2 regions of the Nocardia sp. NPDC059180 genome follow, and region 1 is predicted to be linked to the other one. Evidence: riboswitches for the same ligand, from Rfam matches in the RefSeq annotation. Region 1 holds a riboswitch; the other holds the start of a gene.
What was found. A riboswitch is a leader RNA that binds a small molecule or an ion and turns the genes downstream of it on or off. The one in region 1 is predicted to bind thiamine pyrophosphate.

Region 1 (8,084 bases):
TCGCGGTGGTCGTCCCGGCAGGTGCCTCGAACGACACGCCCTCCAGCACCGTGTCGTCGGATCGGTAGCCGAAGGTGACGTCGTCGAACCGGACACCGGCGTCGACCGGCTGCGCGGGCTCGGCCGGCTCGGCGACCACTGGGGTGTCGAGGAACTTGTTGATCTTGTTCACCGCGACCATCGCGCGGCGGATGGCGGTCGACAACTCGGCGGCCTGGTTGAGCGGCTCGACGAACCTGGAGCTCACGGCGATCAGCGCGATCGCGACCGGCACCGAGACATCGCCCGAGGTAGCCAGCGAGATCGCCAGCCACACCAGGGGAATGAACGTCAGCTGCACGACGAAAGCGAAGATCACCAGTCCGGGCACGGACGCCCAGATGGAGCGCGTGGTGGCGCGGCCCTGTTCGCGCAGCGCCGTCCGGAGCGCGTCGGTGCCTGCGTCGTCGGCGCCGAAAGCGCGCAGAACCGGCTGCGCCTGGGCGAATTCGATGACGCGGGAGTTGGCCTCGGCGGCGGCCTGATGCTGGCCCACGGTGGCGTGTGCGTAGAGCGACCCGCCCCACTTGTTCACGAAGTAGAGGACGGGTGCGCTCGCCACCATCGCCAGGGAGATCCGCCAGTCGACGAACAGCATGCCGACAGCGACCGTCATCGGGACCAGCACAGCGGTGACCAGTGGCGTGAGCAGATGCGCGAACACGCCCATCACCTCGCGGGTGCTGGAGGTGATCAAGCGTGAGGCCTGGCCCGAGGTGGACGGGCCGAACGCGCCGAGCGGCATGGCGCCCAGGTGATCGCCGAGCCGCATCTGCAAGTGGCGCATCAGCGCGACGCCGATGCGCAGGCCGATCTGAGCTTGCAGGAAGCTGGTGGCGGCGACCACCAGGTACGCGCCGACGATCCCGGCGAGCCACCAGGCCGCCCGATCGATGCGATCGGCGAAGACGTCCTCGAGCAGCGGCGCGAGCATGACGTAGGCGACGCCCTGTGCGATCGACAACACGATCAGCGCGGCGCCGTATCGGGGGAGCAGCGGCCGGTGCTCTTCGGGCACCAGGCGGGTGAGCTGGCGAATCATCGTGCGGCTCCCTCGATTTCGCCGAGATCGCGGACCGCGGCCTCGTTCGCGTCCCACAGCCCGCGGTAGGTTCCGGCCGCCGCGAGCAATTCCTCGTGTGTGCCCTGCTCGACCAGCTTGCCGTCCTCGAGGACGAGCAACTCGTCGACGCCGGTGATGGTGTGCAGGCGATGCGCGATTACCAGTACCGTGCGTCCGGCGACCAGCGTGGCCAGAGCATCCTGGATCGCTGCCTCCGATTCCGGATCGGCGAACGCGGTCGCCTCGTCCAGCACCAGGATCGGCGCGTCGGCGAGCAGTGCCCGGGCGATCGAGAGTCGTTGCGCCTCACCGCCGGACAATCGGGCGTCATCGCCGATCACGGAGTCGTAGCCACGCGGGAGCTCCAGGATGCGCTCGTGGATCTGCGCCGCGCGCGCGACGCGTTCGATCTCCTCCTCGCTCGCGTTCGGCCGCGCCAGCGCCAGGTTCGCGCGCACCGTGTCGTGGAGCAGGCGCACGTCCTGGAACACGAATGCCACGCGCCGGTACAGGTCTTCCTGCCGCATCGACCGGATGTCCTGGCCGTCGATGGTGATGCGCCCCCGCGTGACGTCGTGGAAGCGCGGCAGCAGTTTCGCCATGGTCGACTTGCCGGACCCACTCGGCCCGACCAGCGCGGTGATGGTGCCCGGGCGCAGCGTCGCCGTGACGCCCTTCAGGACATCGTGGCCTTCGTGGTAGCCGAACTGCACGTCCTCGAACCGGACTGTTCCCGGCTCCACGCCCGCCGCCTCGGCCGGGTCGATCTGCTCCAGCTCCGCAACCTGCAACTGCTCGTACAGTCGCAGGCACGCCGCGTCGGCCTGGCGCAGCGACTGTGCCGAGTAGCCGACCGTCAGCACCGTGGTGCCGAGTCCGAGGCCGAGCAGCAGGAACGGCAGCAAATCCAGCGCGGACATACCGCCCGAGACCAGCGGCAGGCCGACGGCGAGCACGACCACCATGAGGAACACCGGATTGAGCAGCAAGCTCGCCGACGCCTCGATCCGCGTCATCGGCGTCGCCCACGCCTTGAAGTAGTCGGTGAATCCCTCGACCGCGTCGCGGTAGCGGTGGTGGGCGCGGCGGGCCTGCCCGAACGCCCGGACCACCTGGATGCCGTCGACGAACTCGACCGTCGCCGACTCCGAGCGCTTCTCCCACTCGGTGTATTCGCGCATCTTCTCGTCGTAGTTGCGGCCCATCATCGCCCCGAGCGCCACCCCGTACAGGGCCAGTGGCGCCAGCAGGGCCAGCGCGAGCCGCCAGTCGACGAGGAACAGATAGCCAAGCGTCAGGATGGGCGTCACGATCGCCGCGGTGAACTCCATTTGCGCGTGGGCGACCAGGTAATGGATCGACTCCACGTCGTCCTGGAGGAGCTTCTTGACCTCACCCGAGGTGCGGGCCCCGAACCAGCCCAGTGGTACGCGCCGTAGTTTGTCGGCCAGCGACTGTCGCAGATGCAGCTGGTTGCCGGCGTCGATGACGTGGGTCCACAGCAGCGCGCCGGAGTACAGCATGCCGCGCAGGCCGAGCAGGATCAGCGCAACCAGCACCGGCTGCCACACGTCGGTGGTGTCACCGTCGAGGAGCCGCCGGGCGGCCTCGACGATCAGCACGAACGGCAGCACCGCGCACAGCGCGGAGACGAACACGATCGCGCTGGCGATCGCCAGGCGCCCGCGCACCGGCGCGAGTATCGCGTTGCGCGCCGCCTTTTCGGCTTGTTTGGCCTGCTTCGTGTCGGCGGCCGTCTCGGGACGGTCGCCGGTCAGGCTGTCTTCGGGCACAGAGGAACCCCTACGCATCGTTCGGGCGGGTAGTCACGCGCAGTCTATCCAGTTCGGCCGAATGCAGGAAAGCCTTGCCTAATGGAGGGGGCCGACTGTGATGCGCGGCACCTCCTGAGCGCTGTGCGGCGGTCGAGGTCCGGGCGGACGTCCCCTTCGTCCGGATCGGCACTGCTATGGTCGGTCGTCGGACACGGGGTGCTTCGCGACCGCGAGGCTGAGAACACACCCGGCGAACCTGTTCAGGTAATACTGACGAAGGGATGTCACGGCGGTGCACGCCCACACGACGAACACGGGTCGGTTCACCGACCAGCTCTGGGACCGGACGAAGGTCCTGCGGGTCGCGATCGACGACCTCGAATTCCTGCGCCGACTCGGTGACGGCACCTTGCCACCCGAGGTGTTCCGCACCTACATCGAACAGGATTCGCTGTACCTGACCGGGTACTCGAAGGCGCTGGCCATCCTGGCTTCGAAATCGCCCGATCCGCAGACCGCCGCGTTCTGGGCGAACTCGTCGGCCACCGCGGCCACCGTCGAATCCGCGATGCACAACGAGCTGCTCAGCAGCGCAGCGTTGCCGCCGCGGGAAGGTGAGCCGGAGCATTCGCCGACGTGTCTGGCGTACGTGTCCTACCTGATCGCGACCGCCGCGACGGAAACCTACGCGGTCGCCGCCGCGGCGGCGCTGCCCTGCTTCTGGATCTACGCCGAGGTCGGTCGCGACCTGGCCGAGAGCGCCGCGCAGGTGGTCGCCGCCGACCCGGACCACCCGTACGCGCGGTGGGTCACCACCTACGGCGCCGAGGACTTCCAGAAGTCCGCCGCCACGGCCCGCTCCATGGTCGACGCGGCCGCCGAGTCGGCGGGCGACGGTGAGCGGGAGGCGATGGCGGCCGCGTTCACCCTCGCCACGCGGTACGAATTGATGTTCTGGGACACCGCCCTGCATCCGCAGCCCTGGCCTGCCGGATGAACGCCCGCTTGCGCCGCGCCCTCGCGGTCGCAGTCACCGCTGTCGCCGTGCTTTCGGCGCTCACCGCGTGCGGGTCGGGTGGCGGCTCCGATGAGACGATTCGCTTCGCGCTGGATTGGACGCCGAACACCAACCACACCGGGCTCTATGTCGCGATGCAGCAGGGCTACTTCGCCGAAGCGGGCCTCGACGTGCAGATCCTGCCGTACAACAACACGGCCGTCGACACCGTGGTCGACGCCGGGAACGCGGAATTCGGTATCAGCACGCACAATTCGGCCACCTTCGCTCGCGCGGCCGGTGCGCGCACGAAGTCGGTGCTCGCACCATTACAGCACTGGGCGACGGGAATCGGTGTGCGCGCCGACCGCGCCGATATCGCGAGCCCGAAGGACCTGGACGGCAAGACCTACGCCGGCTTCGGTGACCCGGGCGAGAAGGAAGCGCTGCAACAGGTCATCCGGAACGACGGCGGCACCGGCGATTTCACGTCGGTGATGCTGGGATCGTCCGCCTACGAGGCGGTCTATTCCGGTAAGGCCGACTTCACCGTCTCCTATCTGGCGTGGGAGGGCATCGAGGCAGAACATCACGGCACGCCGATGAAGTACTTCCGCTACACCGATTTCGGCTTTCCCGACGCGTACGCCATCGTGATCGATGCCAACGAGGACTGGCTCGCCGCGAACCCGGATCGGGCGCGCAGCTTCGTGCAAGCGCTGCAACGCGGCTACCAGTTCGCCGCCGACAACCCCGACGCGGCGGCCAAGGACCTGATCGACGCCAATCCGGGCGCGTTCAACGACGAGGCGCTGGTCTTCGAAAGCCAGCGCATGCTGGCCGAGCAGTTCATGAAAGACGCCGCGGGCCGGGTGGGCGGCCAGACGCCGGAGCAGTGGGCGGCGAACTCCGGCTTCCTGTATCGGGGAGGTCTGCTGAACGGGCCCGACGGAACGCCGCTGTCTGAGGAGCCCGATTGGTCGAGCTATTTCACCAATGAGTACCTCACCAACCCGTGACATCGCGGTAGGCGAAACAGCTCGCCCGGGTGGAATCCGGTGGGCTGTCCCGTCGGTCGTGATGGTGGCCGTGCTGGTCGCCGTCTGGCAGATCTACGTCTCGACCAGCGGTATCCGCCCGCAGGTGCTGCCGTCGCCGATGCGGGTGGTGCGGCAGGGGTGGGCGCATCGAGACGAGATCGGCACGCACGCGGCGGCCACTGTGCAGGTGACGCTGATCGGGTTCGCGGTCTCGCTGACGCTGGCCTGGGTGCTGGCGATCGTCGTGGACTTCTCACCGTGGCTGCGGCGCGCGTTCGTGCCGTTGTTCGTCGCGTCGCAGACCTTGCCGATCGTCGCGATCGCACCGCTGATGATCATCTGGTTCGGGTTCGGTCTGCTGCCGAAGATCCTGGTGGTCTCGCTGGTGACCTTCTTCCCGATGGCGATCGGCCTGATCGAGGGATTCGCGGCGGCGGACCGGGAGGCAGGCGCGCTGTTGCGGAGCATGGGGGCCTCCCGGATTCAGGTGTTCCGGTATGTGCGGTTGCCCTCAGCGGTGCCGCGTTTCTTCACCGCCTTGCGTATCGGGATCACCTACGCGGTGGTGGGTGCGGTGTTCGCCGAGTACGTCGGTGCCAGTGCGGGGCTCGGCATCTACATGAGTTTGCAGAAGAATTCGTTCCGCACCGATTTGGTGCTGGCGGCGGTGCTGGTGACCGCGCTGTTGAGCATCGCGCTGTATCTGGCGACGTTCGTGATCGAACGACTGGTCGCGCCGTGGGCCCTCGCGGAGAGCAGGAGCGGCCGTGCTTGACGACGGGGACGACCGGCTCGTCGTCGACGGACTCAGGAAGTCGTTTTCGCGGCCCGGGCGGCGTAGCCCGGATCTCGCGGTGCTCGGCGGGGTCTCGTTCACGGTCCGGCCGGGCGAGTTCGTCAGCATCATCGGGCCGAGCGGGTGCGGCAAGAGCACCGTGTTCAACATGCTGGCCGGGCTCGAATCCCCCGACTCGGGCGGTGTCCACTTCCGCGCGACCGATGACGACAACCCGGCCTCGCACTGTGCTTATATGCCGCAGAAGGATCTGCTGTTCCCGTGGCGGACCATCCTCGACAACACCATCCTCGGTTTGCAGGTCCAGGGCGTTGCCAAGTCGCAGGCCCGCCGCCGCGCCCTCGAGCTGTTCCCGGTGTTCGGATTGACGGGGTTCGAGAACGCCCGGCCCGCCCAGCTGTCGGGCGGGATGCGGCAGCGGGCAGCGATGCTGCGCACGGTCGTCCAGGAACGTGACGTGCTGCTACTGGACGAACCTTTCGGCGCGCTCGACTCGTTGACACGTACCGAGATGCAGTCGTGGTTGCAGCAGGTGTGGCAGCGATACCGGTGGACGGTCCTGATGATCACCCACGATATTCGCGAGGCCGTCTACCTGTCGGACCGCGTGATCGTGCTGTCGGCGCGCCCCGCCACCGTGCGTCATGAGGTGCGTGTCGATCTTCCACGACCGCGGGACCTGACGACGATCACCGCGCCCGAATTCGTCGCGCTGGAGCAGGAACTGCTCGAGATCTTGCACGACGAGTCACGACGGGCGTCCCCCGAACAGTAGATCCGCACGGCGCTGTGCGCGGAAATCGGCTGTCCGGCGTGCATATCTGGCCGGTCGAGGTCGGCACCGGCCGGTGATGACGAGCGCTTGCCGCGGTGTCCGAGGTGGTGCGCGATGCTCAGCCGACGGATTCCAGCGCGAGCCCTCCGTGGATCGAATGGGCAAGGCGACGGCGGTTGGGGGAGTGCAGGGCAGTGGTGAGGTCGGTGCCGTCGTGTTCGGCGAGGAGGTCGCCGGCGTCCCAGACCAGTAGCGTGGCGCTCACCGTGTTCTCGGCCGTGGAGTGGGCGAGGTCGTAGTGGGCGCAGGCGGGGACGTGGGGGTAGGTGATCCACAGGTCGTAGCCGGTCATGAAGAGATCGAGGTCGAATTGGACGCTGAGGCCGAGCAATTCGCTGCGGCCGTTGTCGTCGACGCCGGCGAAGGCCTCGTCCAGGGCGAGTAGCCGTGGTGCCTGGGGGTCGGCGGAGTCGAGCATGACGTGGGCGGCAGCGAACAGTGGCAGGTGCAGGGAGACCGACTGCTCACCACCGGAGAGGGCGCTGTGGCGGGCGACGGTGAGCCGGTCCTCGGATCCGTCGCCGGAGATCAGCGTGAACGAGAACACCCGCCACGTGCGGTAATCCAAGGTCGCGGCGAGGATCTCAGGGTAGGAGCGTTCAGGGTGGGCGGCGCGGGCTGCGCGGATCTCGGCGGCGAAATGGGCTCGGATGGCCGCAAGGTCCTCAGCGCTCAATGCGGAGGTGTCACGGTCGAGCAGTTTGCACATCGAGCGTGCCGCATCGGACAACCCGTCGGCGAGCAGCCAGTGCACACCGATGGTGTTGCCCGAGGACATGCGCCGCTGCTCCATCTCCGTACTCATCCGGCTGATCAGTTCGCGGGCATCGCTGGTGCGTTCGTGGATCTGCTGGGCGAGACCGGTCAGCAGGGCGTCTTCGAGAATGCGGCGTTCGGCGTCGGTGAGCAGTAGTTCTTGGTCGCGTCTGGCTGCGTCGACACGGTGCGCGAAATCCGCGAGCGGGGCGACACCGTGGTCGTCGTGGACGCGCACCACTGTCAGCCCGTCGGCGGCGTCCCAGTGGACCCGGTAGTCGCGGCCGGATGCGGCGAGCGCGGCGTCGAACTCTTGGAGGGCGGTGGTCACCGCGCTTCGGGTCGACTTGCGGCCCGCTTCGCTCGCGCGCACCGATTCGGTCGCGGTGCGCAGTTCGGCGAAGAGTTCGGCCACCTCGTCGGGAAGCACTCGTGGCTCGGATTCCGGCCCGGCCGAGGCGATGCGGTACAGCAGCTGATCCGGCGTGGACCACGCGGCATCGCTACTGGGCCAGCGGCATTCGGTATTCGCACCCAGCAGTGCGAGCAGGTCCGGTTGTGCGTAGGGCGCCAGCGCGCGGACATCGGCGAGCACCTCTGTCAGCGCGGTACCCAGCGATTCGTGTGCGGTGCGGTAGGCGGCCTCGGCGTCGCCGACCGCTTCGATGGCGGTATTGGCGGCCTTGCGCGCGGCCTTCTGCTCGGCCCTGGCCGCTTCGATGCGTTCGCGTGCCTGCTCCAGGTCGCGATCGATATCGGCGGCGCTCGCACCTAGGGATTCGC
Region 2 (8,084 bases), on a different contig from region 1:
ACTCCCGGGCGGTGTCCGGATCCAGCGACAGGTTGAACTGGTCGACCCAACGGAATTCGAAACGCGCCTTGGACAATTCGTCGTCACGCTGCTGCGCGCGCGGATGCCCCTTGGCCAGATCGGCGGAGTGTGCGGCGATCTTGTAGGTGATCACGCCGACCTTGACGTCATCGCGGTTGGGCAGACCCAGATGTTCCTTCGGCGTGACGTAGCACAGCATCGCGGTACCGGCCTGGGCGATGATCGCGGCGCCGATGGCCGAGGTGATGTGGTCGTAAGCGGGTGCGATATCGGTGGCCAGCGGGCCGAGGGTGTAGAACGGCGCCTCCTCGCACAGCTCCTCTTCCAGCCGCACGTTCTCCACGATCTTGTGCATCGGCACGTGGCCGGGGCCCTCGATCATCACCTGCACACCATGCGATTTCGCGATCTTGGTGAGCTCGCCGAGGGTGCGCAGCTCGGCGAACTGGGCCTCGTCGTTGGCGTCGGCGATGGAACCGGGGCGCAGGCCGTCACCGAGGGAGAACGTGACGTCGTAGCGCGCGAGGATCTCGCACAGTTCCTCGAAGTGGGTGTACAGGAACGATTCCTGATGGTGGGCCAGGCACCACGCGGCCATGATGGAACCACCACGCGAGACGATGCCGGTGACCCGCTTGGCCGTCAGCGGCACATAGCGCAGCAGCACGCCCGCGTGCACCGTCATGTAGTCGACGCCCTGCTCACACTGCTCGATAACGGTATCGCGGTAGATCTCCCAGGTCAGCTGGGTGGGATCGCCGTTGACCTTCTCCAGCGCCTGGTAGATCGGCACGGTGCCGACCGGCACCGGCGAGTTGCGCATGATCCATTCGCGCGTCTCGTGGATGTTCTTACCGGTGGACAGGTCCATGATGGTGTCCGCGCCCCAGCGAGTGGCCCACACCATCTTCTCGACCTCCTCCGCGATGGAGGAGGACACGGCCGAGTTGCCGATATTGGCGTTGATCTTCACCGCGAATTTCTTGCCGATGATCATCGGCTCGCATTCGGGGTGGCGGTGGTTGGCCGGGATCACCGCGCGGCCCGCGGCGACCTCGTCGCGCACCAGTTCGGGCGAAACCCCTTCGCGTGCAGCGATATAACGCATCTCGGCGGTGATGGTACCCGCCCGCGCCCAAGCCAGCTGGGTGCGCGGGCCTTCGACCTCGGGCTTTCCCCATTCGTCGCGCAGCTTGGGTAGGCCCGCCTCGAGGTCGATCGTGGCGGTGTCGTCGGTGTACGGCCCCGAGGTGTCGTAGACGTCGAAATGCGCGCCGGTGGTGAGGTTGATCCGGCGCACCGGGATACGCAACGTCAATCCGTCTGCTTCGACTTGTTCGTAGTGCTTGACACTGCCCTGGATCGGCCCGGTGGTCACCGTGTCGACACCCGCCGTGGTCGCGGAACGGCCAGTGGAACCCATATTTCCTCCCTACGCCGGCATTACCCGGTCAGGTTCATACGGTCGACGGCCCTGGATCGCCTCGCGGCTAGCCGTCCTCTCAGCCCGCTGGTGCGAGCCCCCGTGTGTTCAATTGTCGCTGGCGACCATACCCTGCTGGTCAAATGGGCACGTGGCAACAGCCCAGTTGACCTGCGGATGACCAGGTGCTTTCCGGGATCATCCCCGCGAACGTGGGGAACAACGTACGGCCTTCTGTGCTGGGTCAGGCGTTCGCGTAGGCGTCGCGCATGAGCTGAAGGTCGATCTTCTTCATTTTCAGCATGGCGGCGGTTGCCCGGTCGACCGCCGCCGGATCGCCGGTCAGCAGCTCATCGGCCTCTGCGGGCCATACCTGCCACGGGACGCCGTACTTGTCGAACAGCCAGCCGCACTCGATCTCCTTGCCGCCGTCGGCGAGCAGAGCATCCCAGAGCCGGTCGACTTCTTCCTGGCTGTCACAGTTGATCAGCAGCGACATCGCGTGGGTGTAGCTGTACTCGCCGCCACCGTTGATGCCGGTGAAGCGTTGACCTGCGAGTTCGAAATCCACCGTCATGACCGATCCGGCCTCTCGCATCCCGGAGTCGGTAAAGCGCAAGACCCGGATGATCTTGGAATCCGGAAACAGCGAACAGTAGAACTCGGCCGCTTCCTCGGCCTGGGTGTCGTACCAGAGGTTGGTGACGATCTTCTGCATGGTTGTCCTCCCGATCGAGTGATCTGGCCCTATCTATGCAGACTGCGCCTCTCGGCGGAATTCATCGCCGGTTTTCGCCGAACTCGACAGAGTTGTGGTCTGCCATCGACAGGAATGGCGTCAGTGATTACGGGCCGGAAGAATTCTGCCGGTGACTTCGCCCAGGCCGAGGCGGGTGCCTGCGGCGCCGGGTGCGGTGGCGGTGATGGTGACCTCGTCGCCGTCGAGCAGGAAGGTGCGTTCGGCGCCGGCCACGGTGAGTGGTTCGGCGCCGCCCCAGGACAGCTCCATGAACGATCCGCGCTGGTCGGCGGCCGGGCCGGAGATGGTGCCGGAGGCGAAGAGGTCGCCGGAGCGGGTGGCGGCACCGTTGACGGTCAGGTGTGCCAGCATCTGCGCCGGCGACCAGTACATTCCGGCGTACGGCGGCCGGGCGACCTGTTCGCCGTTCCATCGCACGCACAGCTCGAGATCGAACCCCCACGGATGCTGTTCGCGCAGGTAGGGCAGGGGTGGCGGGTCCTGGGGTTGGAGTGGGATCCGCGCTGATTCCAGTGCCTCGAGCGGGGTGATCCACGCTCCCATCGAGGTCGCGAACGATTTCCCGAGGAACGGGCCGAGGGGCTGGTACTCCCAGGCCTGGATATCTCGGGCCGACCAGTCGTTGATCAGGGCGACGCCGAAGACGTGGTCGGCGAAACCCGCGGTGCCGATCGAACTCCCGAGTTCGGAGCCGACGCCGATGACGAAGCCGAGCTCCGCCTCGATGTCCAGCCGTCGGGAAGGGCCGAAATCCGGTGTGCCGGAATTGGTTCGCCGCTGTCCGCACGGGCGCACGATATCGGTCCCCGACACCACGACGGTGCCCGCGCGACCGTGATACCCGACCGGAAGGTGGCGCCAATTCGGCAGCAGTGGCTCCGATCCCGGACGCAGCAGCTTTCCGAGATTCGTCGCGTGATCGATGCTGGCGTAGAAATCGACATAGTCGCCGATCCGCACCGGCAAGGCCAGGTGCACAGCTGTGAGCGGGAAGACCGCGTCCGCGGAGAGACCGCCGTCGACAAGGTCACGTACTCGTTCCCGCACCTGTGCCCAGCGCTGCGGGCCCTGGGCCAGAAAGGGATTGAGATTCGGGCGGGCGAACACCGGATCGTCGAGTGCCGTGGCGAGATCGATGACGTGATCACCGACCCGCACGCCGACGCGGAAATCATCGCCCCCCGGCGCGAACACCCCGTACGGCAGATGGTGCGGTCCGAACAGCGAATCCTGCGGTACCTCGAGCCGCGTCCTCACTGCGGCCCCCGCCCCGACCAGGTCCATGCATAGCCGGGATCTTCGCAGGCCAGCGCGCCCTCACACAGCTCGAGCGGCCGGAAGGTGTCGACCATGACCGCCAGTTCGTCGAAGAACTCCACCCCGATACTCGCCTCGTATGCCCCCGGCTGCGGACCGTGCGCATAACCGCCAGGATGCACCGATATCGAGCCCTGGCCGATCCCGGAACCGCGCCTGGCCTCGTAGTTCCCGCCGCAATAGAACATGATCTCGTCGGAATCGACATTGGAATGGTAGTACGGCACCGGAATCGACAGCGGGTGATAGTCCACCTTGCGCGGAACGAAATTGCAGACCACGAAATTGATACCCTCGAAGGCCTGATGCACCGGCGGCGGTTGATGCACCCTCCCGGTGATCGGTTCGAAATCATCGATATTGAAGGTGAACGGATACAGGCAGCCGTCCCAGCCGACCACATCGAACGGATGCGTCGCGTACACCATCCGCGTGCCTGCGATCTGGGCGCCCGGACGGTGCTTGACCAGGACTTCGATCTCCGTGCCGACGGCGAGCAGTGGTTCGCCCGGCCCGTGCAGATCACGTTCGCAGTACGGCGAATTCTCCAGTAGCTGACCGAATTTCGACAGGTAGCGTTTGGGTGGGGTGATATGGCTCGATGCCTCGATCGCATAGGCTCGCAATGGATCCGGGCCGATAGGCATCCAGCGATGGGTGGTGGCTCGCGGGATCAGAACGTGATCGCCCTTCCGGGCGGGCAGCGCGCCGAACACCGTCTCCACCACTGCGGCGCCCGACTCCACGTAGACGAGCTCGTCGCCGATGGCATTGCGGTACAGCGGCGACGCGGCGCCTGCGACGACATAGGACAACCGCACATCGGCGTTCGCCAGCAGCAACCGCCGTCCGGTGACTACGTCCACCTCTGCCCAACTGTCGCCGGGGAACAATTCGTGTAATCGCAGATGCCGGTGATGCAGCGGATGATTGGGTGTCGTCGACTGATCGGGTAACTCCCAGACCGTGGAGTCGATGATCGCCGGCGGCAGGCCGCGGTGATACAGCAGTGACGAATCGCCGGAGAAGCCCTCCTCGCCCATGAGCTCCTCGTAGAACAGGCGCCCCTGATCGTCACGATGCTGGGTATGCCGCTTCGGCGGCACCGACCCCACCTGCCGATAGAAAGCCATGAGCACACCTCCCGCCGAACGGACGGACAGCCAGCTCCATCGTATGCCGCGCACGCGCAACCCAGGTGCGGCTCGCGGCACCCGGGTCGGCTCAGCGATTACCCGCCGATATCGCCGGGCGAATAATCTGGCCTCGGGTTGCTGCGCCGATCTCAGGCGTTGCGCAGTGCCCGGTAGACGGCGGCGCCGACGAACGCGCCCAGCTCCTCGGGCGTCCACGCGCCGGTATCGGAGAGCAGGCTCCGCACTGCGCCCTCACCGGCCGATATCCACTGCTCGACCAGGACCGGAAGCTTGCGGTCGACGTCCTCGGTGCCCCAGGCGAGCAGGGTGGGGCGCAGCAGGCGGGTGCATCGTTCGACCACGAGCCCGCGTCCGCGCCCGAACGAATCGGCCACGGCGGGATCCGGGTTGCCGTAGAGCAGCAGCCAGGAATCCGGCCGTGCGGTCACCACCTCGAACAGCGCCCGGAACCCCTCGACGAACACCGGCTCACCGGCGTCGACCGCACGTTTGCGCAGCGCGCCGAGGACCCCGCCGATCACATAGGACTCTTCCCGGCGAATCAGTTCCTCGATCAACGCGACCCGGTCCGGGAAACACGCGTACACCACCGGCCGTGTGACGCTCATCCGCTCGGCGATCGCGGCGACGGTCACCGCAGCGATACCCTGCTCGATCGCGATGGCCAGCGCGGCGTCGAGCACCTGGGGCCGTCGGCGTTCCGGGCCGAGATGCTGCGCCCGTCGTCGCGGCCGCACAGCCGATTCGGTGCTCATGGAATCCCACGATATCAGCGGCTGCGTCCGCGTTGTCGCTGGTCTTGCGTGCGCTACCGGCTATTCCTACACTGATGAATAATAATGCTACGGTAATGTAGGAATTGCCTCCGGCTGTGCGCCGGACCGCCCGACCCGGCCCGAGGAGAACTGACGTGATGCGCGCGACCGGCCCCCTGTTCAACCCCAAGACCTGCGAATTCGCGGAGTTCGATGCCACGACCAGGCGCCTGCTGCGCGCCGTCGTCGACTGGTTCGAATCGCGTGGCAAGGCCGTGCTGAAGCAGGAGGATCGCGACCGGATCTGGTATTCGGAGTTCCTCGATTTCGTCAAGCGTGAGCGGGTGTTCGCCACGTTCTTGACCCCGGCGGCCGAGGCCGACGGCGACCCGGACAAGCGATGGGACACCGGGCGGATCGCGATGATGAGCCAGGTCCTCGGCTTCTACAGCATGCAGTACTGGTACGTCTGGCAAGTCACCATTCTCGGCCTCGGCCCGATCTGGCAGAGCGATAACGCCGCCGCCAAACGGCGGGCCGCGGCACTGCTGGATTCGGGGGAGATCTTCGCCTTCGGCCTATCGGAGAAGGAGCACGGCGCGGACGTGTACTCCACCGATATGGTGCTCGAACCTTCCGGCGACGGCGGCTTTCTCGCGACCGGCGGTAAGCACTACATCGGCAACGGCAATGCGGCCGCGATGGTGTCGGTATTCGGCCGCCGCGCCGACAAGCCGATCATCGACAGCTCGAAGGCACTGCGGGACAAGCCGACTCAGGACGATTATGAGGGCTACCTGTTCTTCGTCGCCGACAGTGGCCACGAGAACTACCGGCTGCGCGGCAATGTCGTCGACGGCCAGATGTATGTGGCGGCCTTCGATTTGGATCGGTACCCGGTGGCCGAGGAGGACATCCTGCATCGGGGTGAGGCCGCCTTCCACGCCGCGATGAACACCGTCAACGTCGGTAAGTTCAACCTCGGCTTCGGTGCGATCGGCGCCTGTGAACACGCCTTCTACGAGGCGATTCGGCACGCGGACAACCGCGTCCTGTTCGGCCACCGGGTGACCGAGTTCCCGCAGGTGCAGGCGCTGGTGACCGATTCTTACGCCCGGCTGATCGCGATGAAGCTCTACAGCGCGCGAGCCATCGACTACATGCGTTCGGCCTCGCCGCAGGACCGCCGCTACCTGCTGTTCAACGCCATCGAGAAGATGACGGTCACCCGGCAGGGCCAGCGCATCATCGAAGACCTCGCCGACGTGATCGCGGCCCGCGGGTTCGAGAAGGACATGTACTTCCCGATGGCGATGCTCGGGCTGTTCGGCCTGCCGCGGCTGGAAGGCACCGTGCACGTGAACATGGCACTGTCGCTGAAGTTCATGGCCGGCTACATGTTCCACTCATCCGACGCCGGCCTGGTGGCGCTGCGTTATCTGCCCGGCGCGGGTGCCGCCCCGAAGGGAGCGGTCCGCGCGGCTGCCGGAGCACTGAGTTGGTCGAGCAGGCGCCTCACCCCGCGCGCTGCCGCAGCGGTGCCCGCGCTCGGCGCACAACTGCGCGCTGCCGAACATGCGCCGGTCCCGACGCGTCGCGACGCCTCCGACGACGAGTTCCTGTTCCGGCAGGGGCCGAGCAGCGGGCTCGGCCGGATCCGGTTCGACGACTGGCGAGCGGTCTTCGAGCGATTCGCCCACGTGCCGAACGTCGCACTGTTCCTCGAACAGGCCCGCGCCTTCCAATCGCTGCTTGTCGCCGCAGGCCCAACCCCGCAGCAGCAACGCGACGTCGACTTCCTCTTTGCCTTCGGTGAACTGTTCACCGCCGTGCCCTACGCCCAACTGGTGCTGGAGCAGGCCGAGATCGACAACACCGATGACGCCGTGCTCGACCAGATCTTCGACCTGTTCGTCCGTCAGTTCTCCACCCACGCCCTGACCCTGCACACCAAACCCACCGCGACCGCCGCCCAGCAGACCCGGGCGATGGATCTGGTCCGCCGTCCTGTCGCCGACCGGACGCGGTTCGAGCGGGTTTTCGAGCAGGCCCGCGCGTTGTCCAGTGCATACGAGATGAACCCCTAGCCCGATGCCTCTTCTGCCGCGGTCGCCGAGCTTGCCGCGACTGCGAGCAGGCCGGCCTAGTCGGTGAACTCCGCGATCACCGGCGCGTGATCGCTGGCGCCCTTACCCTTGCGCTCCTCGCGGTCGACGACGGCATCGGTGGCCGTGGCGGCGAGGGCGGGAGAGGCCAGGAGGAAGTCGATGCGCATGCCCTCTTTGCGGGGGAAACGCAACTGGGTGTAGTCCCAGTAGGTGTAGACGCCGGGGCCGGGGGCGAAGGGGCGCATGACGTCGGCGAAACCGGTGTCGAGCACGGCGGTGAAGGCGTCGCGTTCGGGCTGGGAGGTGTGGGTTTTGCCTGCGAAGAATTCGGGTGACCAGACGTCGTCGTCGGTGGGGGCGATGTTCCAGTCGCCGACCAATGCGATCTTGGCCTGCGGGTCCTCGGTCAGCCAGCGGACCGCGTTGTCGCGCAGTGCGGCGAGCCACTCCAGCTTGTAGGTGTAGTGCGGGTCCTCCAGCGCGCGGCCGTTGGGCACGTACAGGCTCCACACGCGCACCCCACCACAGGTGGCGCCGATAGCG

Region 2: it holds a riboswitch for thiamine pyrophosphate, as region 1 does, so the genes downstream of both, thiC (phosphomethylpyrimidine synthase ThiC) here and ACFXNW_RS08540 (TenA family protein) in region 1, are expected to answer to the same signal.

Annotation. Positions count from the first base shown of each region.
Region 1 is NZ_JBHZBU010000002.1:548,165-556,248, reverse strand. Features, by position in the region: gene ACFXNW_RS08550 (ABC transporter ATP-binding protein) at 1-1,081, opposite strand, end outside; gene ACFXNW_RS08545 (ABC transporter ATP-binding protein) at 1,078-2,895, opposite strand; TPP riboswitch at 3,080-3,176, shown strand; gene ACFXNW_RS08540 (TenA family protein) at 3,170-3,874, shown strand; gene ACFXNW_RS08535 (ABC transporter substrate-binding protein) at 3,871-4,893, shown strand; gene ACFXNW_RS08530 (ABC transporter permease) at 4,871-5,689, shown strand; gene ACFXNW_RS08525 (ABC transporter ATP-binding protein) at 5,682-6,485, shown strand; gene ACFXNW_RS08520 (SbcC/MukB-like Walker B domain-containing protein) at 6,604-8,084, opposite strand, start outside.
Region 2 is NZ_JBHZBU010000011.1:116,904-124,987, reverse strand. Features, by position in the region: gene thiC (phosphomethylpyrimidine synthase ThiC) at 1-1,444, opposite strand, end outside; TPP riboswitch at 1,433-1,558, opposite strand; gene ACFXNW_RS27695 (VOC family protein) at 1,689-2,162, opposite strand; gene fahA (fumarylacetoacetase) at 2,283-3,488, opposite strand; gene ACFXNW_RS27685 (homogentisate 1,2-dioxygenase) at 3,458-4,654, opposite strand; gene ACFXNW_RS27680 (TetR/AcrR family transcriptional regulator) at 4,807-5,433, opposite strand; gene ACFXNW_RS27675 (acyl-CoA dehydrogenase family protein) at 5,592-7,520, shown strand; gene ACFXNW_RS27670 (exodeoxyribonuclease III) at 7,577-8,084, opposite strand, start outside.